One region of the Streptomyces sp. NPDC060366 genome, then DNA from elsewhere that is predicted to be linked to it. Evidence: riboswitches for the same ligand, from Rfam matches in the RefSeq annotation. Region 1 holds a riboswitch; each other region holds the start of a gene.
What was found. Region 1 has a riboswitch for cobalamin ahead of ACFWHU_RS31055 (ABC transporter substrate-binding protein). Riboswitches for the same ligand answer to the same signal wherever they lie in the genome.

Region 1 (7,072 bases):
CGGCGACGACGAAGACGATGTCGGCGCTCTCGCCCGCCTTGACGGCCTTGTTGCCGAGACCGATGGCCGCGTGCAGGGCGGCGCCGGTGGAGACGCCCGCGAAGATGCCTTCCTGCTGGAGGAGTTGGCGGGTGCGGGTGACGGCGTCGGCGGAGCCGACGGAGTAACGGCTGGTGAGGACGGTCTCGTCGTACAGCTCGGGGACGAACCCCTCGTCGAGGTTCCGCAGGCCGTAGACGAGGTCGTCGTAGCGCGGCTCGGCCGCGACGATCCTGACGTCGGGCTTCTGCTCGCGCAGGTAGCGGCCGACGCCCATGAGCGTGCCCGTGGTGCCGAGGCCGGCCACGAAGTGGGTGACGGACGGCAGGTCGGCGAGGATCTCGGGGCCCGTGGTGGCGTAGTGCGCGCCCGCGTTGTCCGGGTTGCCGTACTGGTAGAGCATCACCCAGCTCGGGTTCTCGGCGGCGAGCTCCTTGGCGACGCGCACGGCGGTGTTGGAGCCGCCCGCCGCCGGGGACGGGATGATCTCGGCGCCCCACATGGCGAGCAGCTCGCGGCGCTCCTGCGAGGTGTTCTCCGGCATCACGCAGACGATCTTGTAGCCCTTGAGCTTCGCGGCCATGGCGAGGGAGATGCCGGTGTTGCCGCTGGTGGGCTCCAGGATCGTGCAGCCCGGTGTGAGCCGGCCGTCCTTCTCGGCCTGCTCGACCATGCGCAGCGCCGGGCGGTCCTTGATCGAGCCGGTCGGGTTGCGGTCCTCCAGCTTGGCCCAGAGCCGGACGTCGTCCGACGGGGACAGCCGGGGCAGCCGTACGAGGGGGGTGTCGCCGACGACCGCGAGCGGGGAGTCGTACCGCATCAGAGCGTGTGCGTGTCGAGCATCGGCTTCTGAAGTGCGCCGCCCGCGACGGCCGGGAGGATGGTGACGCTGTCGCCGTCGGCGAGCTTGGTGGAGATGCCGTCCAGGAAGCGGACGTCCTCGTCGTTGAGGTAGACGTTCACGAAGCGGCGGAGCTGGTCGCCGTTGGCGCCGTCGACGATGCGCTCGCGGATGCCCGTGTGGCGGGATTCGAGGTCGGTGAGCAGTGCCGCGATGGTGTCACCGGTGCCTTCGACGGCCTTGGCTCCGTCGGTGTAGGTGCGGAGGATGGTCGGAATGCGGACCTCGATGGCCATGGCGTGGGCTCCTGTCGGAGAAGAGGCGTGACGGGCGCGCGGCTCTGCCCCCGCGCGGGGGGTGGTGCTCGGAACGGGCGTTTCCGCCGGTCTCAGGCGGCAGCGCCGACCGTACACATGGCGCTGGCGAGACGGCACAGGTCGACGTGCAGCCGCGCAACCAGCAGATCGCCGGGCGTCTTGTCGCTCACGTCGTGGGAAACCATGGGGTCATCGTATCGATTCCCGGTCCGCATCCCGGTATGCCATCTCGCATGATGGACGATTCGTGTTCGTCAGGTGGACGCGGCCGGGGGCTCGGGCAGATAGACGACGGTGGGGGCGCCGGTCCGGGGGTGGGGTGTGACCTCGGCCTCCACCTCGTAGACGGCTGCCAGGAGGGCGGGGGTCAGGATCTCGGCCGGGGTTCCGGAGACGACGACGGTACCCGCTTTGAGCACGTACAGGCGGTCGCAGTAGTACGCGGCGAGATTCAGGTCGTGCAGGGCGAGCAGCTTGGTCGCCCCCAACTGCCGCATCAGGGTGAGGACTTCGAGCTGGTAGCGGATGTCCAGATGGTTGGTCGGCTCGTCCAGGACGAAGAGCGCGGGGCGCTGGACCAGGGCGCGGGCGACGAGGGCCCGCTGGCGTTCGCCGCCGGAGAGGGAGGGGAAGGCACGGTGGGCGAGCGGGGCGATGCCGACCCGGTCGAGCGCGGCGTCGGCGAGTGCGGTGTCGGCCGCCGTGTCCGCCTCCCAGAAGCGCCGGTGCGGGGAGCGGCCCATGGCGACGACCTCGCGAACAGTCAGCTCGAAGTCGGTCTGCCCGTCCTGCGGGACGGTGCCCACGCGCCGGGCACGCGCCTTGGCGGTCATGGTGTGCAGGTCGTCGCCGTCCAGCAGCGCCCGGCCGTGGGTGGGGCGCAGCGCCCCGTACACACAGCGCAGCAGGGTGGTCTTGCCGCTGCCGTTGGGGCCGACGAGTCCGACGGTCTCGCCGGGGGCGGCGGTGAGGTCGACGGCGTCGACGAGGTGCCGTCCGTCGCCGACTCCGTAGGAGAGCCCTTCGACCTGGAGCCGGGCGGCCGTACGGTCACTCATACCGGGGCTCCTTCGGGGCGGCGGCGCATCAGCCACAGGAAGAACGGGCCGCCGGTGAGCGCGGTGAGGACGCCCACGGGGATGTCCTGCGGCGCGGCGACGGTACGGGCGGCGAGGTCCGCGACGACGAGTACGACCGCCCCGCCGAGCGCGGCGACGGGCAGCAGCGGCCGGTGCGCGGCCCCGACCGCCATGCGCGCGGCGTGCGGCACGAGCAGCCCGACGAAGCCGATGGCGCCGCTCGCGGCGACCATGACGCCGGTGACCAGCGAGGCGAGGACGAACACGGCGGCGCGGAAGCGCGCGATGTCCAGCCCGAGTACGGTCGCGCCCTCCTCCCCCACCAGCAGCAGGTCGAGCGGTCTGGCGAGCGCCATGAGGACGGCGGTACCGGCGACGAGGACGACGGCCGGGGCGGCGAGCGTGCCCCAGCGGGCGCTGCCGAGGCCGCCGAGTGACCAGAACAGCGCTTCCTGGAAGTGCTCGGGCCGGGCCGAGACCACCAGGACGAGCGTGGTGAGGGCGGACAGGATGTACGAGACGCTCACCCCGGCCAGTACGAGCCGCCCGCCGGTCATCGTGCCGCCGCGCCGGGCCAGCGCGTAGACGAGGGTCATCGCGGTGAGCGAGCCCGCGAAGGCGGCGGCCGGCATGGCGACGGTGGTGGTGATCCCGGCGCCGATGCCGCTGCCGACGCCGAGGACCAGTACGAGTACGGCGCCGGCGGACGCCCCCGAGGAGATTCCGAGGAGGAACGGGTCGGCCAGCCGGTTGCGTACGAGGGCCTGGAGGACGGTTCCGACGACGGCCAGCCCGGCGCCGACGACGGCGCCGAGCAGCACGCGCGGCAGCCGCACGTCCAGGACGATCGTGCGGAAGGGGCTGGGCTCCGCGCCGCCGGTGAGGATCGTGAGGACCTCGCCGGGCGGGATACGGACGGAGCCGAGCGCGAGCGAGGCGACGACGGCGCAGGCGAGGGCCGCGGCGAGCGAGGCGAGCACGAGGGCGTGCCGCAGCCGGCGGTGGCCGGGCGGGGTCCGACAGGTCATGGCGGGAAGGCCCTGGACCCTAGAGGCCCGCCTCGGGGTGGAGTTGGGTCGCGAGGCGTTGGACGGCGGCGGGGGCGCGTACGCCCAGTACGGCGTCGGAGAGCGGCAGGACGGCGAAGCTCTTGTTCCTGATCGCCGGGACGTCCTTCAGTACGGGGTCCTCCAGCAGGCGCCTCTTCTTCTGCGCGACGGTGGTGGCGCCGTAGTCGTAGATCACGATCGTCTCGGGCTCGCGGGCCACGACCTGCTCCCAGGTGGCGTCGCCGAAGGACTTGTCGAGGTCGGCGAAGACGTTGCGCCCGCCGGCCCGCCGGATCAGCTCGTTGCCGATGCCCTTGCCGCCGGCGGTGAACGCGGTCTTGTCGCCGCTGTCGTAGACGAAGACCGGGACGGGCTCGACGTCTTCGAGCCCGGCGGCGGTGGTGGCGAGGGTGGTGCGTGCCCCGGCGGTCCACTTCTCGGCCCGGTCGGCGACGCCGAAGGTGCGGCCGACCTCCTGGACCTCGCGGAACACGTCGTCCATGGAGGTCCGGCCCTCGGTGCAGTTCTCCAGGTTGAGCCGGGTGTCGATGCCGGCGCCCTTGAGGTCGTCGCGGGTGCGGCCGTCCTTGGCGGCGAAGGCGCTGGCGTACCCGCCGTAGACGAAGTCGGGGTTCGCGGCGAGCAGTTTCTCCTTGGAGGGGTACTCCTTCGCGATGACCGGGACGCTGTCGTACGCCTTCTTGTACGCGGGGAGGACCGCGTCGTCCAGCCAGGCGGTGCCGATGAGGGATTCGGTGAGACCGAGCTCGATCATGATCTCGGTGACGTGCTGGTTCATCGTGACCACGCGCTTCGGGGGTGCCTCGAAGGTGGTCTTCACACCGCAGTTGGTGACGGTGTACGGGAATCCGTCGGCCGGTGCTCCGGCGTCCCGGGCGGGGTCCGGGGCGGCGCCGCAGGCGGCGAGCGGGAGCAGCAGCGGGAGCAGGAGCGCCGGTATGAGGGCGTGGCGTCGCGAGGGCATGACTGGGCCTCCTCCGGGGGATTTCCGCGTCCCCTGGCATGGTGGGAGAAGGGCGACAGGTCAGTTCCTGGCTTCCGGGCCCCCGCTCGCGCGGAGGGCCTGGTCACAGTGGCGGGACCGTGCCGGATTCACACCGGCTTCCTGGGTCCTGCCGCCCTGGACGGCGTCATCTTGTCAGACGACCTCGATGTCCTCTTCCGTGACCTCGCCGTCGACGATGCGGTACGAGCGGAACTGGAAGGGGCCCATGTCGTCGGTGTCGGCCGTGGAGACCAGGACGTAGTGGGCGAACGGCTCCATCGCGAGGTCGATGTCCCGTCGGGAGGGGTACGCCTCGGTCGCGGTGTGCGAGTGGTAGATGACCACCAGGTCCTCGTTGCGCTCGCGCAGCTCGTTGTCGAGCTTCTTGTGGTCGTCCGCGTCGAACTCGTAGAACGTGGGCGAGCGGGCCGCGTTGAGCATGGGGATGAAGCGCTCGGGCCGGTCGCTGTCCTCGGGGCCCGCGATCACGCCGCACGCCTCGTCGGGGTGGTCCGCCCGCGCGTGGGCGACGATCTGGTCGTACAGCGCCTGGGTGATGGTCAGCATGAGGTGAAGGATAAACAGGTGGCCTCCGCGTGTGAGACACGAAGGCCACCTGGTGAGACGGGTGCTGGGACGCCCGGCGGCCGATGGGGGGTGCCGGGCGGCTGCCGGACGGCGTCAGTCGGAGGCCTTCGCGAACTCCGGCTCGTTCGGGCCCTCGGGGGTGCGCGTCGCGAGTTCCGGGTTACGGCTCTTGAGCAGCGCCCAGCCCGCGACCAGGAACACCGCCCAGAGCGCGCCGACGTACAGCGAGACCCGGGCGTCGGAGTCGTACGCGATCAGACAGGTCACGAAGGACAGGAAGACCAGCGCCACCCAGCTCAGGGCCGAACCGCCCGGCGCCGGGAACGAGGACGCCGGCAGCCGGCCCGCGACCACGGCGGAGCGGTACTTGATATGGCTGATGAGGATCATCATCCAGGTCCAGATACCGGCGGCGGTGGCGACCGAGGTGACGTACAGGAACGCCTTCTCGGGAACGATGTAGTTGAGGACGACGCCGATGCCCATCAGCGCGACGGACGCCGCGATGCCGGTGGCCGGTGTCCGGCGGCGGTTGAGCTTGCCCAGGGCCTTCGGCGCCTCCTTGTTGGCGGAGAGGTCGCGCAGCATCCGGCCGGTGGAGTACATGCCGGAGTTGCAGGACGACAGGGCCGCCGTCAGCACGACGAAGTTGACGATTCCGGCGCCGAGCGGAATGCCGATCTTGGCGAACGCGTGCACGAACGGGCTCTCGCCCTCGCTGAATTCGGTCCACTTCACGACGGCGAGGATGACGGTGAGCGCGCCGACGTAGAAGACGATGATGCGCCAGGGCAGCGTGTTGATCGCCTTGGGGAGCGTCTTCTCCGGGTTCTCGGACTCGCCCGCCGTGACGCCGACGAGTTCGACGGCGAGGTAGGCGAACATGACGCCCTGGAGCGTCATCAGGCTGGAGCCGATGCCGTTGGGGAAGATCCCGCCGTGCTGCCAGAGGTTGCCGGTGGCCGCGGTGTCGCCGGCGTCCGAGAAGCCGAGGGTCAGGACGCCGAGTCCGATGACGATCATGCCGATGATGGCGGTGACCTTGACCATCGAGAACCAGAACTCGACCTCGCCGAAGATCTTGACGGAGATCAGGTTGACGCCGAAGAGCACCAGGAGGAACACCAGGGCGCTGACCCACTGCGGGATCGCGGGGAACCAGAAGTGGATGTAGATCGCCGCCGCCGTGAGCTCGGCCATGCCGGTCACGATCCACATGAGCCAGTACGTCCAGCCGGTGACGTAGCCGAAGAACGGGCCGAGGAACTCGCGGGCGTACTCCGCGAAGGAGCCGGAGACCGGCCGGTAGAGCAGCAGTTCGCCGAGCGCCCGCATGATGAAGAAGATCACCACGCCGGCGAGGGCGTACATCAGGATGATGCTCGGCCCGGCCTTGGCGATGTTCGCGCCGGCGCCCATGAAGAGGCCGACGCCGATGGCGCCGCCGATCGCGATCATCTGGACCTGGCGGCTGCCGAGTCCGCGTTCGTAGCCCTCCTCCGAGGTGTCTGCGGAGGGCTTGTCCGAGGTGTTTTCGACCTGTGGGGAGGTCATGGTGATGCGCCCTTTCTCCCTGCCTGTGCCGGTGGTCGTGAAGATTTACCACGGGCCGGGCCGCGATCAGCGGAGGCCGCTGTGGCGCGGCCCACAGGAAGAAGCGGACAAATTTCCCCCGCAATCGCAAAGCATGCGGGGGTGGTGACGGGATCGTTATCCGGAGTTGAGTGTCCGTTGAGGAAACGGAGCATGTCCGTCCGGAGACGGTGTGACGGAGGTACGCAGACCCTGTGACGGACGGGCCGGGCGGGACTTCGCGGACACGCCCCGGGCCACCGGATCCGTCAAGGCATCATCGTCTCGACGAGCGTCTCCTGGAGCGCCCCGAGCCACAGGTACGCCATCACCATCGGCTTGCGCGGGTCGGAGTCCGGCAGCCGGTACAGGCTCTCGCCCTCGTCCTCGTCGGAGACGTCCAGCCTGTTGCCGATCGTCAGGCGCAGGTCGTTGAGCGCGCCCAGCCAGTGCCGGCAGTCGTCGGGCGTCAGCTTCAGTACGGCTCCGCCCTCGCCGGACGCGGAGAGGGCGTCCAGACTGCGGACGACGGCCAGACCGTCCTCACGCTTGCGGCTCCGCAGGTCGTTCTCGGTGAAGCG
Region 2 (7,072 bases), on a different contig from region 1:
GTGTGCGGACCATGTCCGGGTTCACTTCGACGATGTCGCCGACGAGGCCGATGTCCACCTGCCGGCTGTCCACCCAGGCGGACCGCCGTACGGCCGTCATCGTGTGCGCGTCCTCGCCCGTCATACCGACGGCGAAGGGCCCGTGGGCGTTGATGTGGCCGACCAACTCCCGCTGGACCCGCCCGCTCAGCACCATGCGCACGACTTCCATGGTCTCCGGTGTGGTCACCCGCAGACCTGCCTCGAACCGGGTCTCCAGGCCGAGGCGGTCGAGCATCGCGCTGATCTGCGGCCCGCCCCCGTGTACGACGACCGGGCGCAGGCCGGCGTGCCACAACTCCACGACGTCCCGGGCGAATGTCCGCCGCAGGTCGGCGTCCACCATGGCATTGCCGCCGAACTTGACGACGACGGTGCTGCCTCTTGCGGGCGTCGCGGTCCGTTCGGTCATGGTCTCCGTCTCTCGTGGTGTCCGTGGCGACGCATTGTTAGCTTAGCCTAACCTAAATGAGAAACGCCGTTGGTCGAACCGGTCACGAATGAAGAAGCGTCAGGTCTCCCGGCACGGTTAGCGTCAGAGGCACTTCACACCGATCACGACCGGGAGAGTGACAGCGATGAGCCCCAGCACCGGCTTCTCCGAGCAGGAACGTGCCGCCATCAAGGCGCGCGCCGCGGAGCTGAAGAAGGAGACGACCCGTGGCCGGGGCAACAAGGCGGCCGCCGAGGAACTCGACGTGCTGTCGAAGATCGCGGACATGGAGGCGTCGGACCGCGCGGTGGCCGAACGTATCCACGCCGTCGTCACCGCCAACGCCCCCGAACTGGCGCCGAAGCTCTGGTACGGCCAGCCGGCCTACGCCAGGAAGGGGAAGGTGGTGTGTTTCTTCCGCAGCGGGCACGTCGACAAGGAGCGTTACTCGACCTTCGGCTTCACCACCGAGGCGAACCTCGACGACGACAGCGGTCTGTGGCCCACGTCCTTCGCCGTGACCGAGTTGAGCGAGAAAACCGAAGCCACCATCGCCGCCCTCGTGAAGAAGGCCGTCGGCTGACGGCGTGCGGGAGCCCTCGGATCAGGGCTTGCGGGCGATTCCCGCATAGCAGGCGGCTTCCGCGTCCGTGACGTTCTCGGCCTGGTCCCCCTCGGTCGGGCGCCAGCGCTGGGTGGGGACGACGCCGGGGGCCAGGAGTTCCCAGCCGTCGAAGAGGCGGGCTATCTCGGCGTGGGGGCGCGCCTGGCCGGGGGTGCCGGCGGCGCGGTAGGCGCCGGTGAGCCGGGCGATTCCCTCGGGGTCGAAGTCGGGGGTGACATGGGTGATGGTGAGGGTGCTGCCCGAGGGGAGTGCCGCTTTGAGATGTTCGACGATGCCGTGCGCGCCGCCCTCGACACGGTCGTCGGTGACGAAGTGGAGAAGGGCGTTGAGGCTCAGCGCGATGGGCCGCTCGAAGTCGAGCGTGGCGGCTATCTCCGGTGTCGCCAGCAGCGCGGCAGGGTCGGTGACGTCGGCGTGCGCGTACGAGGTGTGGCCCTCGGAGTGGCTGTGGAGCAGGGCCCGCGCATGGGCCAGGACGATCGGATCGTTGTCCGTGTAGACCACGCGCGCCGCGGGGGTGACCTCCTGGGCGACCTCATGGAGGTTGGGGGAGGTGGGGATGCCCGTGCCGATGTCGAAGAACTGGGTCATGCCCTCCTGGGCGAGGAACCGCGTCGCGCGCCGCATGAAGCGCCGGTTGATGCGCGCGGTGGCCAGGAGGGAGGGGAAGGCGGCCAGGGCTTTGCCAGCCGCTTCCCGGTCGGCGGGGAAGTTCGTCGTGCCGCCGAGGTAGTAGTCGTACATCCGAGCCGAATGCGCCTGATCCAGCTTCAGGTCCACCGTGCCGTTCTCCGTCATGCCACGCCCCCAGGGGTTGTCCGGTGTCCGCGGCCCGGGTACGCGCCGCGCCGACGCCCCCTCCGCCACCGGGGTTCACTTCCCGTCGTCCGCACGGGACAACCGTGGGAGCGGGGGCGTTCCGCCGGGGCCATGGCGGCCCGTTCGGACGAACGGGAACACGTTTCCGAAACCGCCACCCGAACGTCTAAGTAGTCATACTATTACCGTCGGCGAAGATAATTGACCGAAGGTTTGCACAAGGAGCCCGTTCATCCGGTTGGCTGTCGAGTGAGACATCCCGTCTCCACCGACATCCCCTCCACCGTGGAGCGGCACGGTGCCCCAGCCCCCCCAAGGACATGCGTGGAACTCGATCGGGAAGCCCAGGCGATTCGCCTCCCGGCAACCGAAGTACGCGCCGGGGCACGCCACCTCCGCAGTCCGCAGTACGCCCCCCACACACCGTCGGGCGCCGCCCTGACGCCGGACGCGCCGACCCCCGCGTCCGAGAGCGGAACGTGATGGCCGCACCAACCCCCAAGACACGGGGCGCCAACGCCCCGAGCCCCAGAGACGCCCCCGGCGAGGACTCCCGACAGGGACGGCTGGGACTGACCTTCGACGCCTTCCACGACTACCACCGCGAGTTATGGATGCGCTACGCCCACACCCAGGTCGGCGGGCGGCCCGCGGCCGAGACCGTCGTGGACAACGCCTGCGCACACCTGAAGCGCGACTGGAAACACGCCCTCGCCCAGGAGTCGGTCTCCCGGTACGCCTGGTCGCTGCTGAAGGAAGAGACCCACCGCTGGCTCGGCGAACGCGGACTTCAGCCGCTCCTGGTCGGCACCGCCGCCTTCCACGCGGCCATCGCGAAACTCCTCCGGCACGACACCCGTGACGAGTTCACCGTCCTGGAAGACGAACTCGGCCTGTACGGCGCCATCGCGGAACTCCCGGAGCGTCAGTACGACGTCATTGTCCTGCGGTTCGTCCTCGGCGAGGACGAGGAGAATGTCGCGGAGTACCTCGGCATCGAGCTCGCCACCGTACGATCCCAGGCACAGCACGCCCGCCGCCGCCTGGCACGCGAACTCAGCCTGGCCATCGAACCGACCGAGACGGAAGGGTAGACGTGCGCACCAACGACCACGCCTCCATCGGCGCCCTGCTGGACCAGGCAGAGGTCCTCGTCGACACCTACACCGACTACGACACCGAAGCCGCCCGGCAACGGGTCGACGCCAAGGCCGCCCGCGTACATCCCGACTCCGCCACCGGCGCGCCGCGCACTCCCGCCGCGCACGAGCAGGCGGCCCGCGATCTCGACCTCGCGGTCGCCCTCATCGTCGACACCCCACAGGCGGCAACGGCCCTGGCACGTCTGGCCGATGACGACCGGCCGGACCCCGAGGGCGCGGTCGTCTTCGGCGCGCTGCTCCACCTGGCGCGCGATCACGACGCGGCCCAGTTCTGGTGGCAGTTCGCCGCGGGTGGCGGCAACCGCACCGCCGCCTTCTGCCTCTACCTCGCCCACGGTCGGCGTGCCGAGTTCAGCGACGCCCGGCACTGGCGCGCGGAGGCCCGCAGACTGACGGCCCCGGACAGCGCACAACCGGCCCCGGCCGCACGCCCGCTGCTGCCGGAGAGCATCCGCCACCAGCTGCTGACCCAGTGCCGCTCCGGCAGCCGCCCCACGCTTCCGGCCCGTCTGGAAGCGGTCATCAACCGCCTTCCCGTCGACCCGGACCACGACTTCGGTACGATCCCGCGCCCCGTCCCCACCCTGACGCGCGACCTTCCCCACAGCCACCAAGTCGCCCCGTGCGGCGGGGCGTCCGGGGGAGACGACGCGTAGTCGGCCCGACGCCGTTAATCCGGATGACTCGGGACGGTGGTCGTTCCTACCCTGACCCCCATGGACATCGAGGGGCACCTGCTGAACGTGGTCGATGTCGAGGCGACCTGCTGGGAGGGAGAGCCGCCACTCGGGCAGGTGAGCGAGATCATCGAGATCGGGCTGACGGTCGTCGACCTGCGCGCGGGCGAGCGCCTCGCCAAGCACCGGCTGCTGGTACGCCCGGCCCGGTCCGAGGTGAGCCCGTTCTGTACGGAGCTGACGGGGCTGACACCCGCCGAGGTGGCCGGGGGGCTGCCCTTCGCCGAAGCCTGCCGGGTACTGGCGAGCCACCACCGCGCGGGCCGGCTTCCCTGGGCCAGCTGGGGCGACTACGACCGTAACCAGTTCACCCGCCAGTGCCGGCGGACGGGTACGGAGTACCCCTTCGGCCACCGGCACACCAACGCGAAGGTCGCCTTCACCGCCTCCTACGGCCTGCGGCGCCGCCCGGGAATGGCCCAGGCACTGAGGGTGGCCGGCCTCCCGCTGGAGGGCCGCCACCACCGGGGCGACGACGACGCGTGGAACATCGCCGCCCTGGTCGTGCGACTGGCGGGCCGCGGAGACTGGCCCGCCGCGTCCTGAGCGGCACCGGGAATCGCGACGGCGTCGCGCCGGCACGCGCCCGCGTTCCGGCTCGTCCATTTCACCGTCCGCGATGTGGTCAACACGTGTGCGCCCGCCACTGGGCCCTCTAGGCTGGTCGGTGCAGCTGGTTCGTTCCTGTCCGCCAGGCAGGTGCGTCGTAAGAGGGAACCCGGTGGGAATCCGGGACTGCCCCGCAGCGGTGAGTGGGAACGACCGCCGTCATACGCACTGGGCCCGGACGGGTCTGGGAAGCGACGGCCAGTAGGTGTCTCGTGACCGATACGAGACGGGCCCACGAGTCCGAAGACCTGCCCGTTGCCCGTGCGTGAACGATCGCGCGCGGTTGTTCCGGTGACCTCGTGGGCGGGTCGGCGTACATATCGAGCGGCAGTCGCGCGCAACGCGCGACGTGGTCCGCACGGTCGGTCGTCCCTTCGCGCCCGCGTCCCGTCCCCGGGACTCAAGGACACATCTCGCGAAGGAGAGTTCCGTGACAGCGCAGTCCGCAGCCGCGGCAGCACGGGCCACCGTGTACGGCTACCCCCGCCAGGGACAGAACCGGGAACTGAAGAAGGCCGTCGAGGGCTACTGGAAGGGCCGCGTCGACGCCGACGCCCTCCGGAAGACCGCCGAGGATCTTCGCCGTTCGAACTGGCGGCAGTTGGCCGACGCCGGCATCCATGAAGTGCCCTCCGGCGACTTCTCCTACTACGACCACGTCCTAGACACCAGCGTCATGGTCGGCGCCGTCCCCGCGCGGCACCGCGCGGCGGTCGCCGCCGACTCACTGGACGGCTACTTCGCGATGGCGCGGGGCACCCAGGACGTCGCGCCGCTGGAGATGACGAAGTGGTTCGACACCAACTACCACTACCTGGTGCCCGAGCTCGGCCCGGACACCGACTTCTCCGCGGACCCGACCAAGCAGGTCGCCGAGTTCAGGGAAGCCCTCGCGCTCGGCCTCACCGCCCGTCCGGTCCTGGTCGGGCCCATCACCTATCTCCTGCTCGCCAAGCCCGCCCCGGGCGTGGCCGCCGACTTCGAGCCGCTGACACTGCTCGACCGGCTCCTTCCCGTGTACGCCGAGATCCTGGCCGACCTGCGCGCGGCCGGCGCCGACTGGGTGCAGCTGGACGAGCCCTCGCTCGTGCAGGACCGCACCCCGGCCGAGCTGAACGCCGCCGCCCGCGCCTACCGCGACCTGGGCGGTGCGACCGACCGGCCCAAGCTGCTCGTCGCCTCCTACTTCGGGCGGCTCGGGGACGCGCTGCCCGTGCTCGCCAAGGCCCCGATCGACGGGCTCGCGCTCGACTTCACCGAATCGGCCGCCACCAACCTCGACGCACTCGCCGCCGTGGGCGGGCTTCCCGGCAAGCGCCTGGTAGCGGGCGTCGTCAACGGACGCAACATCTGGATCAACGACTACGAGAAGTCCCTCGCCACACTGGGCACGCTCTTCGGCCTCGCCGACCGCGTCGACGTCTCCGCCTCCTGCTCCCTGCTGCACGTCCCCCTCGACGCCGGCGCCGAACGCGACATCGACCCCGAGATCACCCGCTGGCTCGCCTTCGCCCGGCAGAAGACGGAGGAGATCGCGGTACTGGCGCGCGGACTCGGGCAGGGCACCTACTCCATCACGGCCGAACTCATCACCAACCGCGCGGCCCTCGCCTCCCGGGCCGGCTCCGCGCTCACCCGCGACCCGGCCGTGCGCGCCCGCACCGCCGCCGTCACCGACGCGGACGCACGGCGCTCCCAGCCGTACACCGAACGCACCACGGCGCAGCGGGCGCGCCTCGGCCTTCCGCCGCTGCCGACGACCACCATCGGCTCCTTCCCGCAGACCGCCGAACTGCGCACCGCACGGGCCGACTTGCGCGCCGGGCGGATCGACACCGCCGGATACGAGGAGCGGATCAAGGAAGAGATCCGGGAGGTCCTGTCCTTCCAGGAGAAGGCCGGGCTCGACGTCCTGGTGCACGGTGAGCCCGAACGCAACGACATGGTGCAGTACTTCGCCGAGCAGCTGACCGGTTACGTCGCCACGAACCACGGTTGGGTGCAGTCGTACGGCACCCGTTACGTACGCCCGCCGGTCCTCGCCGGGGACATCTCCCGGCCCGAGCCGATGACGGTGCGCTGGACCTCGTACGCGCAGTCGCTCACCGGCCGTCCGGTGAAGGGCATGCTCACCGGGCCCGTCACCATGCTCGCCTGGTCCTTCGTCCGCGACGACCAGCCGCTCGGGGACACCGCCCGCCAGGTCGCACTCGCCCTGCGCGACGAGGTCAACGACCTGGAGGCGGCGGGCACCTCGGTCATCCAGGTCGACGAACCCGCTCTGCGCGAGACACTGCCCCCGCGCTCCGCCGATCACGCCGACTACCTGGCGTGGGCGACGGAGTCCTTCCGCCTCACCACCGGCGGGGTACGCCCGGACACCCAGATCCACACCCATATGTGCTACGCCGAATTCGGCGACATCGTCCAGGCCATCGACGACCTCGACGCCGACGTCATCAGTCTGGAGGCCGCCCGCTCCCACATGCAGGTCGCCGGCGAACTCGCCGCGCACGGCTATCCGCGAGAGGCCGGACCCGGTGTCTACGACATCCATTCCCCGCGCGTCCCGAGCACCGAAGAAGCGACAGCCCTTCTCCGTAAGGGACTTGAGGCCATCCCGGCCGAACGTCTCTGGGTGAACCCG
Region 3 (7,072 bases), on a different contig from region 1:
GGCGCCGACGACGCGCAGGGCCTCGAAGGCCAGTCCGCGCAGGAGCGCGTCCTCGCCGCGTGCGACGGTGAGGAGTTCGGTGACCGCGCTGCCGACGGTGCGGGCGGCGAGCCAGGCGCGGTACTCGGCGCGGGCCGGTCCGGGGGTGAGCCGGGCGCAGCCGCGCAGCATGTTGTCGGCGGACTGCTCGATGTTGCCCGCCGGGCTCTGCGCGGCGACGCAGATCTGCTCCAGCTTGACCCAGACCGCCCAGTTGCCGAGCGGGGTGAGGGTCGCCTGGCCCGCGCCGAGGGTCAGCGCACCGACGGCGGCCAGGCCCTCCAGGGCCCAGTCGAGGAGCGGCGGCAGCGGGACGGCCGCCGTGGCCTGTGCGGGCTCCGGCTCCGGTGCGGACGCTGTCGGGGCCGCCGTGGGACCGGACGCGGCCCGGGGGTCGTACGGCACCTCGCAGCGCTCGTCGCGCAGTTCCGCGACGCGCTGCTGGAGCAGGTCGAGGAGCGCCGGTACGGGCACGGGGCCGGCCGAGAGCTGGAGGAGGGAGAGCACCTGGGGGACGGCTTCGACGACCTCGGCGACCGTCGCCGGGGCGACGTCGTCGGGGGCGGCGTGGACGAGCGACCAGGCGTCGAAGAGGGCGACCCAGCCGCGCAGGACGGCGGAGTCGTCGCGGTCCCAGGCGCGCAGGCGCCAGCCGGGGCGTGCGGTGGTGCCGTGCAGTTCGACGAGCCCGGCGAGCCTGGCGCGATCCCAGCCCGCGCTCACCTGGTCCGGAGTCAACTCCAGGGCGGTGGCGGCCCGTTCACGTGCCTTCGGGGCGAGCGGGCCCGCGCCGGGGTCCCGGTCGGCCGCGGCCCAGCGGGCGATCCGTACGGAGTCGGCGAGGACGGCCCGCGCCTGACGGGCCAGCTCGGCGGGGGGTGGTGTGCCCTCCGGCGGACGGGGCGCCGGACGTGTTCGTCCGGTGGTCACGGCCCGTCGGGCCGTGGTCAAGGCTCGCGGGCGGACGAGTCGGAGTCTGGAGTTGCGCGCCAATTGCTCATCAGGCTTTCGGGACGTCACGGGTGCAGTCTTCCCGCTGATTGCCCGAAAGCCCAAACGGAACCTCGGGGCCGGGCCTCCAGCGGCCGGTCACACGCCAGGCAAGACACCGGACCGGAGGGTGGCCGGGGCGTGCTCCGACCGCCTCCGTACGGAAGTCGCGCCGCGGTGGGGCCCTTGGGGCGCGGGGCTACATGAGGGGAGTGAGGAAGCGGCGGAGCGTCTCCTCGTAGCCGACGGGGTCGGCGTTCCACATCGCGCCGTGCGGGGCGTCCGAGACCGTGTGCAGGGTGACCAGATCGGGGCGGCGGGCGGCGAGTTCACGGGACGGGTACCAGGGGGAGAGGGCGTCGTCGGGGCCGTGGACGATCAGCGTCGGGACGCGGAGTCTCCCCGGGTCGGCGACCACGGGCAGTCTGCCGCCGCGCAGTCCGGTCCGGCCCTGCGCCGCGCGGACGGCGAGGGGCAGCAGCAGGCCCGGGGTACGTCGTGCGGTGGCCAGGGCGCGCAGGGTGGCCTCCCAGTCGAGGACCGGGCTGTCGAGGACGAGTCCGCTGATCCGGTCACGCTGTCCGGACTTCCCGGCGGCGTGCAGGGCCATCGTGGCTCCGACGGACCAGCCGTACAGGATGACGTGTTCGGCGCCGTTGCGGACGGCGTGGCGGATCGCCGCGTCGAGGTCGCGCCATTCGGAGTCGCCGAGGTGCCCGAGGCCGTCCGGGGAGTGCGGGGCGCCGCGGTCGCCCCGGTAGGCCAGGTTCAGCACCGGGAACTGCTGGTCCACCAGGAACTCCAGGACGTTCATGGGGTGCTCCGGCGTGGTGCCGAGGCCGTGCGCGGTGATCATCCAGGTGTCCCGGCTGCCGGGCACGAACCAGCCGGGCAGCGGGCCGAGTTCGCCGGGGAACTCCACCTGGTCGAAGTCGATGCCGAGCGCGGTGGCGGGGTCGCCGTGGTGGAGCTGGGGCGTGAGCCGGACGCGGCTGCCGGCGTGGAGGGTGCCCCGCCCGACGCGTTCCAGTCTGCGCACGACCGTGTCGGCGGGGTGCGGTACGTCGTCGATGACCGGACCGACGACCGCCTGGACGTCCGCGGACTCCAGGCCGTACGTGCCGGGGCGCAGGGAGGCGAGACAGCGGGTCAGGGTGACGCGGCCGGCGGCCGTGGCGTGCACGGCGAGCCGTGGGTCGCCCGGCAGTGGTCGTCCGGGGGGCGCCTTGAGCGCGGCGTCGCTGGCGTACCGGCCGGCCGCCACAGCGGCCGTGCCGACACCGATCACTGTGGTGACGGCTGCTGCCGTCGCTCTGGCCGGGCGCATTCCCCCAGTGTCGGTACGGACGGCCGGTACGGCCAGTGGAGCGGGCGTCCGGGGTGAGGTTCCGGCGGCCCGCGGGGGGCCGATCCCGCGTGGTCAGCCGCGCTGGCCGTAGCCCCTGAGCTGCTCCTCGACGTCCCGTACCTGCTGCCGGGAGAGCAGGGCCGGCGTACGGCCGGGGACGGAGGTGGCGGTGAGCCACAGACGGCACATCCACTCCAGCTGTGCCGTGCGGTCGTACGCCTTGTCCAGGGTGTCCGCGTAGGTGAGGGTGCCGTGGTTCTGAAGCAGACAGCCCGTGCGGTCGCGCAGCGCGCGCAGCATGTGCTCCGCCAGGGCGTCGGTGCCGTACATCGCGTACGGGGCGACCCGGACCGGCCCGCCGAAGTCCGCCGCCATGTAGTGGATCAGCGGGAGTTCGGGGACGAGGGTGGAGACGGCGGTGGCGTGGACGGCGTGGGTGTGCACCACGGCGCCGGCGGTGGAGTTCCGGTAGACCTCCAGATGCATCGGCAGCTCGCTGGTGGGCCGGAGGCGGCCGACGACCTGCCGGCCGTCCAGGTCGACGGCGACGGTGTCCTTTGGCGTCAGCCGGTCGTACGGCACTCCGCTCGGCGTGACGAGGACGAGCTCCCCGACGCGTACGGACACGTTGCCCGAGGTGCCGACGACCAGTCCGTCGGCCGCGCTCCGGCGGGCGGTCGCGACGAGGTCCCGCCAGGCCTGTTCGATCTCCGGCCCGTCCGGGTGCCCCTGTTCGTGCCCGTGCCCGCTCCCGTGGTCGTGTCCGTGCGTGTGTCCGGTTTCCGTCATGCGGCGATTTTGCCAGTCGGCGCAAGGGAGTTCGCGGGGTCCGCGGGTCCCTCGGTGAGGTGAATCTCTCCCCGCCGCCGACCCCGGCGGGCGGGCCGCGCCGGATGCCCGGCAGGGGGCCGGAATCGGGGCGGAATCGGAGCGGGGGCGGGGCGCCGCACGGGTCGAGCGGAATCCGCGTGGCGCCCCCGGCACCGGGAGTGACACACCCGTTCACAAGCGGAGCGACCACACTCTGTTGGGAGTCACCGCAACGCCTGCCTCAGTTCATCTTCCGTTCACTCAGCATCCCTACGTTCCTGAACGGCCACTGACGTCAAACGATTGCCTGGGTAAATGGAACACATCACGCTGCTGCTCGCGATCGTGATCGTGACGGCTCTCGTGTTCGATTTCACGAACGGTTTCCACGACACCGCCAACGCGATGGCGACGACCATCTCGACCGGCGCACTGAAACCCAAGACGGCGGTGGCGATGTCCGCCGTGCTCAACCTCGTCGGCGCGTTCCTGTCCGTCGAGGTCGCCAAGACCATCTCCGGCGGGCTCATCAACGAACAGGGCATCCAGACCGAAGTCATCTTCGCGGCGCTCGTCGGCGCCATTCTGTGGAACCTGTTCACCTGGCTGCTCGGCCTTCCGTCGAGTTCCTCCCACGCTCTGTTCGGCGGACTCATCGGCGCCACGCTGATGTCCGTCGGCACCTCCGGTGTCAACGGCGGGGTCGTCGTCACCAAGGTCCTGCTCCCGGCGCTCGCCGCGCCGCTGGTGGCCGGTCTGGCCGCGATGCTGGCCACCCGGCTGACGTATCGCATCGGCCGCAACACGGACGAGAAGGACACGGCGAAGGGCTACCGCGCGGGACAGATCGCGTCGGCCGGCCTCGTCTCCCTCGCCCACGGCACCAACGACGCGCAGAAGACCATGGGTGTCATCACCCTCGCGCTGGTCACCGGCGGCGTCCTCGCCCCCGGCTCCAACCCCCCGATGTGGGTCATCGTCTCCGCCGGTGTCGCGATCGCGCTCGGTACCTACCTCGGCGGCTGGCGCATCATCCGCACCATGGGCAAGGGCCTCACCGACCTCCGGCCGCAGCAGGGCTTCGCCGCCCAGACCAGCGCGGCGACCGTCATCCTCGCCTCCTCCCACCTGGGCTTCTCACTCTCCACCACGCAGTCCTGCTCCGGTGCCGTGATGGGCGCCGGCCTCGGCCGCAAGGGCGGAGTCGTCCGCTGGTCGACCGCCACCCGGATGTTCATCGCCTGGGGGCTGACGCTGCCGGCCGCCGGTCTGGTCGCCGCGGGCGCCGAGTTCCTGACCAAGCAGGGTCCGTGGGGTGTCGCGGTCACGGCCGCGCTGCTCGTCGGTCTCTCGGCGGTCATCTGGCTGGCGTCGCGCCGTCAGCCGGTCGACCACACCAACGTCAACGAGGCGGACGAGCCGGCCGCCGCCGAGCCCGTGGGTGTCGTGACCGCCGCCATCGCCGCCGTCACCCCGCCCCCCGTGGGCGGCCCGGCGTCGGAGATCGCCGCCACCATCCCGGCCCCGGGCCCCGGGGAACCCACCGCCGAACCGGCCCGGACCGCGACGGTCTGACGAAGCGAAGGACACTTTCAGCATGAACATCGACTGGGCGGCGCTCGGCTCCGTCTTCGGCGTCAGTCTCGTGGCCACCATCGCTCTGGTGGGTCTGTTCACCCTGGGCATCGTGGGGCTCTCGAAGGGCGCGTCGGGCGCGTCGGCCACGGCCTCCGGCTCCACCGGCTCCGGCTCCGCGGCGCTGGCCCGCACCGGCGCGTACGTCTGCTTCGGTCTGTGCCTGGCGGCCGTGTCGTACGGGATCTACATGATCGTCGCCTGAGCGGGACGATCGAGCACGGCTGAGGGGGGTGGCCCGGACCGGGTCGCCCCCCTCAGCCGCGTTCCGGTCCCGTGGGCAGCCGCGCCGTGTGGGCCTCAGCACACTGCCCCGCCGCAGGTCAAAGCCCGGTTGACGGGGGTTCGCACGCGTGGTGGACTGCCGAGGCCAATACGGCGACAGCGAAGAGGAAGCCGGTGCGAATCCGGCGCGGTCCCGCCACTGTGACGGGAGACAGCCATGTCTCCCGGAGCCAGGAACTCTTGTCGCCGCATCACGTCGAACCAGGGCGCGGACCCTGAGTGAGGACATGTCGCCATGCCCGGCTGCGGTTCAGCTGTCGCGTCCAGTGCTGTGAGTACGAGACCCCCGAGAACCTCCCGAGGCGTATCGGCGGGCTGAGCGATGCGTGCCGAGTATTCGGCGGGCCGTGAAGTACCGGCCCCGGGAAGCGTTTTCGCGTACGGCGCCGCCGCCGGTCTGCTCGCCGACCGGCTCCTCGGCGACCCCCGGCGCGGCCATCCGGTCGCGGGTTTCGGGCGGGTCGCGGGCGCCGTCGAGCGTCTGCTGTGGCATGACCACCGGGGCTGGGGCGCGCTGCACGCCGTCGTGTGCGCCGGGGGTGCGGCCGGGGTGGCCGCTCTCGTCTCGCGCGGACTGCGGGACCGTACGGCCGCGTCCGTCGTCCTGACCGCCGCCGTCACCTGGACCGTGGTGGGCGGTACGTCGCTGGGGCGCGAGGCGCGCGCCGTGGGCGGGGCGCTGGCGGCCGGTGACGTGGAGGTCGCGCGGGAGTGGCTGCCGCGGCTGTGCGGGCGGGACCCGCAGAGCCTGGACGAGCAACAGATCGCCCGCGCCGTCGTGGAGTCCGTCGCCGAGAACACCTCGGACGCCGTCGTGGGAGCCCTGGTCTGGGGCGCGTTCGGCGGGGTGCCGGGGCTGGTCGCGTTCCGCGCCGTCAACACGCTGGACGCGATGGTCGGGCACCGTTCGCCGCGCCATCTGCGCTTCGGCTGGGCCTCGGCGCGGCTGGACGACGTGGCCGGCTGGCCGGGAGCCCGGCTGACGGCCGCGCTGGCGGCGGTGGCGGGCGGCGCGCCCGCGCGGGCGCTCGGCGTGGTGCGGCGCGACGCGGGCCGCCATCCGAGCCCCAACGCGGGCCCCGTGGAAGCGGCGTTCGCGGGCGCGCTGGGCGTGCGGCTCGGCGGCACCCTCGCGTACGGCGGACGGGTCGAGCACCGGCCGGTCCTGGGCGGCGGGGGACGGCCGGTCGAGGTGGCCGACATCGAGCGGGCGGTCCGGCTGTCGCGCCGCGTCGGCGCGCTCGCGCTCGGCGTCTGCGTGGCCGGGCGGCTGCTGGCCGGCAACCTCCTGAAGAGGAGGGCCCGATGAGCGAGGGGTCGATGGGCGGAGGGCGAAGGCGCGGCGGCGGGCTGCTCGTCGCGGGCACCACCTCCGACGCCGGAAAGAGCGTCGTCACGGCGGGCATCTGCCGCTGGCTCGTACGCCGGGGCGTGAAGGTGGCGCCCTTCAAGGGGCAGAACATGTCGCTGAATTCGTTCGTGACGCGCGAGGGCGCCGAGATCGGCCGGGCGCAGGCGATGCAGGCGCAGGCCGCGCGCGTCGAGCCGACGGCGCTGATGAATCCCGTCCTGCTCAAACCCGGCAGCGACCGCAGCAGTCAAGTGGTGCTGATGGGGCGGCCGGTGGGTGAACTGAGCGCCCGCGGCTACCACGGCGACGGCGCGGGCCCCGGCCGCCAGGAGACGCTGCTCGGCACCGTCGTGGAGTGCCTGGAGGAGCTGCGGAGCACGTACGACGCGGTGATCTGCGAAGGCGCCGGCAGTCCGGCCGAGATCAATCTGCGGCGTACCGACATCGTCAACATGGGTGTCGCGCGGGCGGCCCGGCTGCCGGTCGTCGTGGTCGGCGACATCGACAGGGGCGGCGTCTTCGCGTCGTTCTTCGGTACGACGGCGCTGCTGAGCCCCGAGGACCAGGCGCTGATCGCCGGTTATCTCGTCAACAAGTTCCGCGGCGACGTGTCG
Region 4 (7,072 bases), on a different contig from region 1:
CGGTCGAATCCGCCTCCCAGGCGGTCGCCAACCTCGGCTTCACGATCTCGCCGGACCAACTCGCCCAGGCGGCGAAGGACGTCGAGGAGTCGAGCCTGCTGTCCCGCACCGGCGGCGCGCCGACCTTCGCGCTCGGCATGGCGGAGATCTTCTCGTCCGTCATCGGCGGCGCGGGGATGAAGGCGTTCTGGTACCACTTCGCGATCATGTTCGAGGCGCTGTTCATCCTGACGACGGTGGACGCCGGTACGCGCGTCGGCCGCTTCATGCTCCAGGACATGCTCGGCAACGTGTACAAGCCGATGCGCCAGGTCAGCTGGAAGCCGGGCGTCTGGTTCGCCAGCGCCGTGGTCGTCGGCGCGTGGGGCTACTTCCTCTGGGTCGGCGTGCACGACCCGCTGGGCGGCATCAACCAGCTCTTCCCGCTGTTCGGCATCGCGAACCAGCTCCTGGCGGCGGTGGCGCTCGCCGTCTGCACGACGCTGCTGGTGAAGTCCGGACGGCTCAAATGGGCCTGGGTGACGGCGGTTCCGCTGGCCTGGGACGCGGCGGTCACGCTCACCGCGAGCTGGCAGAAGATCTTCTCCGAGGACCCGAAGGTCGGCTTCTTCAAGCAGCGCGAGGTCTACCAGACGGGCATCGACAACGGCGAGGTGCTCCCGCCGGCGAAGACGATGGACGACATGCACACGGTCGTCACCAACTCGACGGTGGACGGCGTGCTCTGCGCGCTCTTCGCGATCCTGATCATCGTGGTCATCGTGGACGCGGGACGGGTCTGCTACAAGGCGATCCGGCACCCGGAGAGCGTGAAGCTCTCGGAGACGCCGTACGTGAAGTCGGAACTGGTCGCACCGGCGGGCATGTTCCCGACGAAGGAGGAGAAGGCGGAACTGGCGGCGGCGGAGGCGAAGGCGTCCGCCGGGGCGGGTGCGGGGACGGGCTCGTCATGACCTCCGCGGCGAAGGTGCGCCACGCGGTGGGCCGGATCCGCTGGTACGTACGGGAGTTGACGGGCGAATCGGCGTACGACCACTACGTGGCCCACACCCGCGCCTGTGACCCGACGGCGGAGCCTGTGACGCGCCGGGCCTTCGAACGGAGCCGCATGGACGCGCGCGAGGCGGACCCGAGGGAAGGGTTCCGCTGCTGCTGAGCGGTGACTGAAGGGCCGCCGTTCCCCTGCGGGGAGTGGCGGCCCTTCGTCGTGCGGGGTCAGTGCGGCCGGTCCTCGTCGTGTCGCACACTGCATGGATGGATCAGACGACACGGCCGGCGACCGACTTCACCATCAGAGCGGCCGAGCCCGCCGAGTACGACGCGCTCGGCGAGATAACCGCGCGCGCCTATCTGGACGACGGGCTGCTGGACTTCGGGGATGGGGACCCCTATCTGGCGACCCTGCGGGACGTCGCGGCGCGTGCCGAGGGGGCCGAGGTGCTCGTAGCCGTCGGCGGGGACGGGCGCGTGCTCGGTGGGGTGGCCCACGTCTCCGGACCGTCCGCGTGGGCCGATCTGGCCGGGGACGGGGAGGCCGAGTTCCGGATGCTGGCCGTCGCGTCCGCCGCGCGCGGGCGGGGTGTCGGCGACGCGCTGGTACGGGAGTGCGTGGCCCGCGCACGGGCCACCGAGGGGTGCGTACGGGTGCGGCTGTCCACCCAGAAGGCAATGCTGGGCGCCCACCGGATCTACGAGCGCCTGGGCTTCGTACGGACCCCGGAGCGCGACTGGTCTCCCGTCCCGGGGCTGTCCCTGCTCACCTACAGCCTGGAAATCTAAGGCGTTTCGGGGTCGATCCAGGGCAAGGCTGAACACCCACGACACAACATGTGGGGGGTGCCGTCGCCAACGAGCCCCACATGTATGCTCAAGTCTGCTGTCGCCGCAGGAGAATCCGGTGGAAATCCGGAACTGTCCCGCAACGGTGTGCTGTGGTGCGCTTTGTCGCGCCCGTGAGTCCGAGCACCTGCCGACGGCGCATCCGGCTCGACCGATCCGGGTGCCGAGACGTCCGGGCCCCGAGGCTGGGCCGGTGGACGCCGCGCCGCGCGCTGCCCGTTTCCGGGACGGCGTACGCGGGCGTGCGCCGCCGTGCCCCCTTCCTCGTGGCCCAGAGCCGAGCGAGGGAGAGCACCACGTGACCATCGCGCCAGCCGATCCGGCTTCAGCGATCTCAGAGCGGGGACGGGACACGGCCGTACCGGCCGACGGACCCGGTACGAGCCTTCTGCGGCTCCTCACCGACCTCACCGCCGACCTCGCCGACACCGACCCCGGCCGGGTCGCCGCCGCCGCGCTCCGTGGCCGCAACGCCGCCTCGGACGAGGCCGAGTTGCGCGAACTCGCCACCGAGGCCGCCGCCGGGCTCATCTCCGAGGACCCCGCGTACTCCCGTCTCGCCGCCCGCCTCCTCACCCGCACCATCGCGGACGAGGCCGCCGGCCAGGGTGCCGTCTCCTTCTCCTCCTCGGTCGCCGTGGGCCACGCGCAGGGTCTGATCGCCGACCGTACGGCCGCGTTCGTCACCCGCCACGCCGCCCGCCTCGACGCGCTCTTCGACCCCGCCGCCGACGACCGCTTCGGCTACTTCGGCCTGCGCACCCTCTTCAGCCGCTATCTGCTCCGGCACCCGATCAACCGCGATGTCATCGAGACGCCGCAGTACTTCATGCTGCGCGTCGCGTCCGGGCTGGCCAAGGACGACTCCCCGGCCGCCATGGACGAAGTCGCCGCGCTGTACGGCCTGATGAGCCGGCTCGACTACCTTCCCTCCTCACCCACGCTCTTCAACTCCGGCACCCGCCACCCCCAGATGTCGTCCTGCTATCTGCTGGACTCCCCGCTGGACGAGCTGGACTCCATCTACGACCGCTACCACCAGGTGGCGCGCCTCTCGAAGCACGCGGGCGGCATCGGCCTCTCGTACTCCCGTATCCGCGCCCGCGGTTCACTGATCCGCGGCACGAACGGGCACTCCAACGGCATCGTCCCGTTCCTGCGGACGCTGGACTCCTCCGTCGCCGCCGTCAACCAGGGCGGCCGGCGCAAGGGCGCGGCCTGCGTCTACCTGGAGACGTGGCACGCGGACATCGAGGAGTTCCTGGAGCTGCGCGACAACACCGGCGAGGAGGCGCGCCGTACGCACAATCTGAACCTCGCGCACTGGATCCCCGACGAGTTCATGCGCCGGGTCGACGCGGACGGCGACTGGTCGCTGTTCTCGCCCTCCGACGTGCCCGAGCTGGTCGACCTGTGGGGCGACGACTTCGACGCGGCGTACCGGGCGGCCGAGGCGGCGGGCAAGGCTCGCAGGACCATCCCGGCGCGTGAGCTGTACGGCCGCATGATGCGTACCCTCGCGCAGACCGGCAACGGCTGGATGACCTTCAAGGACGCGTCGAACCGTACGGCGAACCAGACCGCCGAGCCCGGCGCCGTCGTGCACTCCTCGAACCTCTGCACCGAGATCCTGGAGGTCACGGACGACGGCGAGACGGCCGTCTGCAACCTCGGCTCGGTCAACATCGGCGCGTTCGTCACCGAGGGCGGCGAGCTGGACTGGGAGCGGCTGGACGACAGCGTCCGCACCGCCGTGACCTTCCTCGACCGGGTCGTGGACATCAACTTCTACCCGACCGAGCAGGCCGGCCGCTCCAACGCCAAGTGGCGCCCGGTGGGCCTGGGTGTGATGGGCCTCCAGGACGTCTTCTTCAAGAAGCGGCTGCCGTTCGACTCCGCCGAGGCCGCGGCGCTCTCCACCCGTATCGCCGAGCGGATCATGCTGGCCGCGTACGAGGCGTCCTGCGACCTCGCCGAGCGCGAGGGCCCGCTGCCGGCCTGGTCGAAGACCCGCGCCGCGCGCGGGGTGCTGCACCCGGACCACTACGACGTGGAGCTCAACTGGCCCGAGCGGTGGGATGCGCTGCGGGCGCGCGTCGCGAAGACCGGTATGCGCAACTCCCTGCTGCTCGCCATCGCGCCGACGGCCACCATCGCCTCGATCGCCGGGGTGTACGAGTGCATCGAGCCGCAGGTCTCCAACCTCTTCAAGCGCGAGACGCTGTCGGGCGAGTTCCTTCAGGTCAACGCCTATCTGGTGGCCGAGCTGAAGAAGCTCGGCGTGTGGGACGCGCAGTCCCGCGAGGCGCTGCGCGAGTCCAACGGCTCGGTGGCGGGCTTCGGCTGGATCCCGGCCGAGGTGCGCGAGCTGTACCGCACGGCGTGGGAGATCCCGCAGCGCGGCCTGATCGACATGGCGGCGGCGCGTACCCCGTTCCTCGACCAGAGCCAGTCGCTGAACCTGTTCCTGGAGACGCCGACCATCGGGAAGCTCAGCTCGATGTACGCGTACGCCTGGAAGAAGGGGCTCAAGACCACGTACTACCTGCGGTCGCGCCCGGCGACGCGGATCGCCCGCGCGGCGAAGTCGCAGCCGGTGGCCGCCGCCGTACCCGTACCCGCACAGATGGCGCCGGACGCCGACGCCGTCGCCTGCTCCCTGGAAAACCCCGAGTCCTGCGAGGCCTGCCAGTAATGACCAACCCTGCCGTAGAGAAGAACCTGCTCGACCCGGGCTTCGAACTGACCCTGCGCCCCATGCGCTACCCGGACTTCTACGAGCGCTACCGGGACGCGATCAAGAACACCTGGACGGTCGAGGAGGTCGACCTCCACTCCGACGTCACCGACCTCGCCAAGCTCTCCCCGGGCGAGCAGCACATGATCGGCCGGCTGGTCGCGTTCTTCGCGACGGGCGACTCGATCGTCTCCAACAATCTGGTGCTGACGCTCTACAAACACATCAACTCCCCCGAGGCTCGGCTCTATCTCTCGCGCCAGCTCTTCGAGGAGGCCGTGCACGTCCAGTTCTACTTGACGCTGCTCGACACCTACCTCCCGGACCCGGCGGACCGCGCGGCGGCGTTCGACGCGGTCGAGGAGATCCCGTCGATCCGCGAGAAGGCGCAGTTCTGCTTCAAGTGGATGGACTCGGTCGAGAAGATCGACCGCCTGGAGTCGGCGGCGGACCGGCGCCGCTTCCTACTGAACCTGATCTGCTTCGCGGCCTGTATCGAGGGCCTGTTCTTCTACGGAGCGTTCGCGTACGTCTACTGGTTCCGCTCGCGCGGCCTGCTGCACGGGCTGGCAACCGGCACCAACTGGGTCTTCCGCGACGAGACGATGCACATGAACTTCGCCTTCGAGGTCGTGGACACCGTCCGTAAGGAGGAGCCGGAACTCTTCGACGACGCGCTCCAGCAGCAGGTCACCGACATGCTGAAGGAGGCGGTCGAGGCGGAGCTCCAGTTCGGCCGCGACCTGTGCGGCGAGGGCCTGCCGGGCATGAACACGGAGTCGATGCGCGAGTACCTCCAGTGCGTCGCGGACCAGCGCCTCCAGCGCCTGGGCTTCGCGCCGGTGTACGGCTCCGAGAACCCGTTCTCGTTCATGGAGCTGCAAGGCGTCCAGGAACTGACGAACTTCTTCGAACGCCGCCCGTCGGCGTACCAGGTGGCGGTGGAGGGCACGGTCGGCTTCGACGACGACTTCTAGAAAGCGCCCTTCGTGATATCCGGGCCCCGTGGAACGCTCCACGGGGCTCGGGCACGATGACCCCATGTTTCATACCCCCCTCCCCGCAGGTGAGGGCCTTCAACTCCGCGAATGGACCGATGCGGACGTCCCCGCCCTGTCGGCGCTCTTCGACGATCCCGAGATGGACCGCTGGACGCCGCTGCGGGCGCCGTTCGACGAGGCGGCGGCGCGCGCGTATGTGACCCGCGCCCACGAACGCCGGGCGACGGGCCAGGCGCTCCAGCTCGCCATCACGACGGACGGGCACACTCCCATGGGCGAGGTGCTGCTGTTCGTTGCGGCGGGGGACGGCTCCGAGGTCGAACTCGCCTACGGAATCGGCGCCCCGTACCGCCGCCGGGGCCTGGCGTCCCGAGCGGTACGCCTGATGCTCCCGCACGCGTTCCACGACGCGAGAGCCCGCCGCGCGGTGCTCCGGATAGAACCGGCCAACGCGGCGAGCGCGGCGGTGGCGCGTGCGACGGGCTTCCAACTCACGGACGAACCACTGGTGGTGAGGGAGAGCGGGCCGCGAAGCGTGACACTCCAGACGTGGGAACAGCGACGCGGCGCCCCGTACTGATGACGGGTGTACGGCCCGCGGACCGTGACCGGGGTCGTACGGTCCGCGTTGGATGGTGAACTACATTCGCACATCGGTACGTTGGGGTGTGAGGCGTATGGGAACCGGCAACATTCCTCTCCTTCACCTGCCCCTAACTCCGGACATAACGTCATCTGGGTTGAAGCAGGGTAGATATCGCATCATCCTTGGCCCATGGAACTCGCCTCCGCCGCCGTCGACATGCCCATCACGGGTGACTACGCCTACGACTGGGCCTTGATCGACGTGGAGACGTCGGGCCTCATGGCCAGGCGGGACCGGGTGTTGTCCATCGCGGTGGTGACGATCGGACCGGACGGCGAGCAGACCGATGAGTTCTCGACGCTGCTCAATCCGGGATGCGATCCGGGGCCGGTGCACGTCCACGGACTGACCGCCGACCGGCTGTCGGGTGCGCCGACCTTCGCTCAGGTCGCCGGGCGGATCGGGTCCTTGCTCCAAGACCGGGTACTGGTCGCCCACAACGCCCAGTTCGACTACGACTTCCTGGCCTACGAGTTCGCCCGTGCGCGGATGTGGCTGCCGGTTTCCCAGCGGCTCTGCACCCTGGCCCTCAACCGTCAGGTGGATCCACCGACGGACGATATGAAGCTGGGCACCTTGGCCGCTCACTACGGGGTCCCCCAGACACAGGCACATGACGCCCTGGACGACACCCGTGTGCTGGCCGGAATCCTGCGGGCGTCGCTGCGCGAGGCGGCGCGGCTGGACCTGCCGTTACCGCTGGTCGCCTGCCCGCCCCGGGCGGAGTCCCAGTTCACCCCGCGACCGCCCAAGACACCTTGCGCGTACCGGAACCCGGGACGGCTGACCCCCGGCGGTCCGCTCCGGCAAGGGATGAAGATCGCGATAACCGGTGAGACCGGGCACGCC

Region 2: linked by a shared signal. The riboswitch ahead of metE (5-methyltetrahydropteroyltriglutamate--homocysteine S-methyltransferase) and the one ahead of ACFWHU_RS31055 (ABC transporter substrate-binding protein) in region 1 are both predicted to bind cobalamin.
Region 3: linked by a shared signal. The riboswitch ahead of ACFWHU_RS05070 (cobalamin biosynthesis protein) and the one ahead of ACFWHU_RS31055 (ABC transporter substrate-binding protein) in region 1 are both predicted to bind cobalamin.
Region 4: linked by a shared signal. The riboswitch ahead of ACFWHU_RS11040 (ribonucleoside-diphosphate reductase subunit alpha) and the one ahead of ACFWHU_RS31055 (ABC transporter substrate-binding protein) in region 1 are both predicted to bind cobalamin.

Annotation. Positions count from the first base shown of each region.
Region 1 is NZ_JBHXDC010000017.1:129,807-136,878, reverse strand. Features, by position in the region: gene ACFWHU_RS31080 (PLP-dependent cysteine synthase family protein) at 1-859, opposite strand, end outside; gene ACFWHU_RS31075 (MoaD/ThiS family protein) at 859-1,176, opposite strand; gene ACFWHU_RS31070 (putative leader peptide) at 1,269-1,382, opposite strand; gene ACFWHU_RS31065 (ABC transporter ATP-binding protein) at 1,452-2,255, opposite strand; gene ACFWHU_RS31060 (FecCD family ABC transporter permease) at 2,252-3,304, opposite strand; gene ACFWHU_RS31055 (ABC transporter substrate-binding protein) at 3,324-4,310, opposite strand; cobalamin riboswitch at 4,351-4,500, opposite strand; gene ACFWHU_RS31050 (Mov34/MPN/PAD-1 family protein) at 4,485-4,898, opposite strand; gene ACFWHU_RS31045 (amino acid permease) at 5,013-6,473, opposite strand; gene ACFWHU_RS31040 (DUF2017 domain-containing protein) at 6,761-7,072, opposite strand, start outside.
Region 2 is NZ_JBHXDC010000005.1:386,760-393,831, reverse strand. Features, by position in the region: gene argB (acetylglutamate kinase) at 1-451, opposite strand, end outside; gene ACFWHU_RS16650 (DUF1801 domain-containing protein) at 618-1,055, shown strand; gene ACFWHU_RS16645 (SAM-dependent methyltransferase) at 1,077-1,895, opposite strand; gene ACFWHU_RS16640 (RNA polymerase sigma factor) at 2,399-3,010, shown strand; gene ACFWHU_RS16635 (hypothetical protein) at 3,013-3,735, shown strand; gene ACFWHU_RS16630 (exonuclease domain-containing protein) at 3,796-4,362, shown strand; cobalamin riboswitch at 4,493-4,696, shown strand; gene metE (5-methyltetrahydropteroyltriglutamate--homocysteine S-methyltransferase) at 4,856-7,072, shown strand, end outside.
Region 3 is NZ_JBHXDC010000002.1:48,094-55,165, forward strand. Features, by position in the region: gene ACFWHU_RS05045 (hypothetical protein) at 1-969, opposite strand, end outside; gene ACFWHU_RS05050 (alpha/beta hydrolase family protein) at 1,229-2,356, opposite strand; gene ACFWHU_RS05055 (class II aldolase/adducin family protein) at 2,450-3,166, opposite strand; gene ACFWHU_RS05060 (inorganic phosphate transporter) at 3,503-4,762, shown strand; gene ACFWHU_RS05065 (hypothetical protein) at 4,785-5,027, shown strand; cobalamin riboswitch at 5,163-5,310, shown strand; gene ACFWHU_RS05070 (cobalamin biosynthesis protein) at 5,430-6,416, shown strand; gene ACFWHU_RS05075 (cobyric acid synthase) at 6,413-7,072, shown strand, end outside.
Region 4 is NZ_JBHXDC010000003.1:464,876-471,947, reverse strand. Features, by position in the region: gene ACFWHU_RS11055 (carbon starvation CstA family protein) at 1-953, shown strand, start outside; gene ACFWHU_RS11050 (YbdD/YjiX family protein) at 950-1,156, shown strand; gene ACFWHU_RS11045 (GNAT family N-acetyltransferase) at 1,255-1,779, shown strand; cobalamin riboswitch at 1,857-1,989, shown strand; gene ACFWHU_RS11040 (ribonucleoside-diphosphate reductase subunit alpha) at 2,138-4,534, shown strand; gene ACFWHU_RS11035 (ribonucleotide-diphosphate reductase subunit beta) at 4,534-5,553, shown strand; gene ACFWHU_RS11030 (GNAT family N-acetyltransferase) at 5,618-6,157, shown strand; gene ACFWHU_RS11025 (TerD family protein) at 6,353-7,072, shown strand, end outside.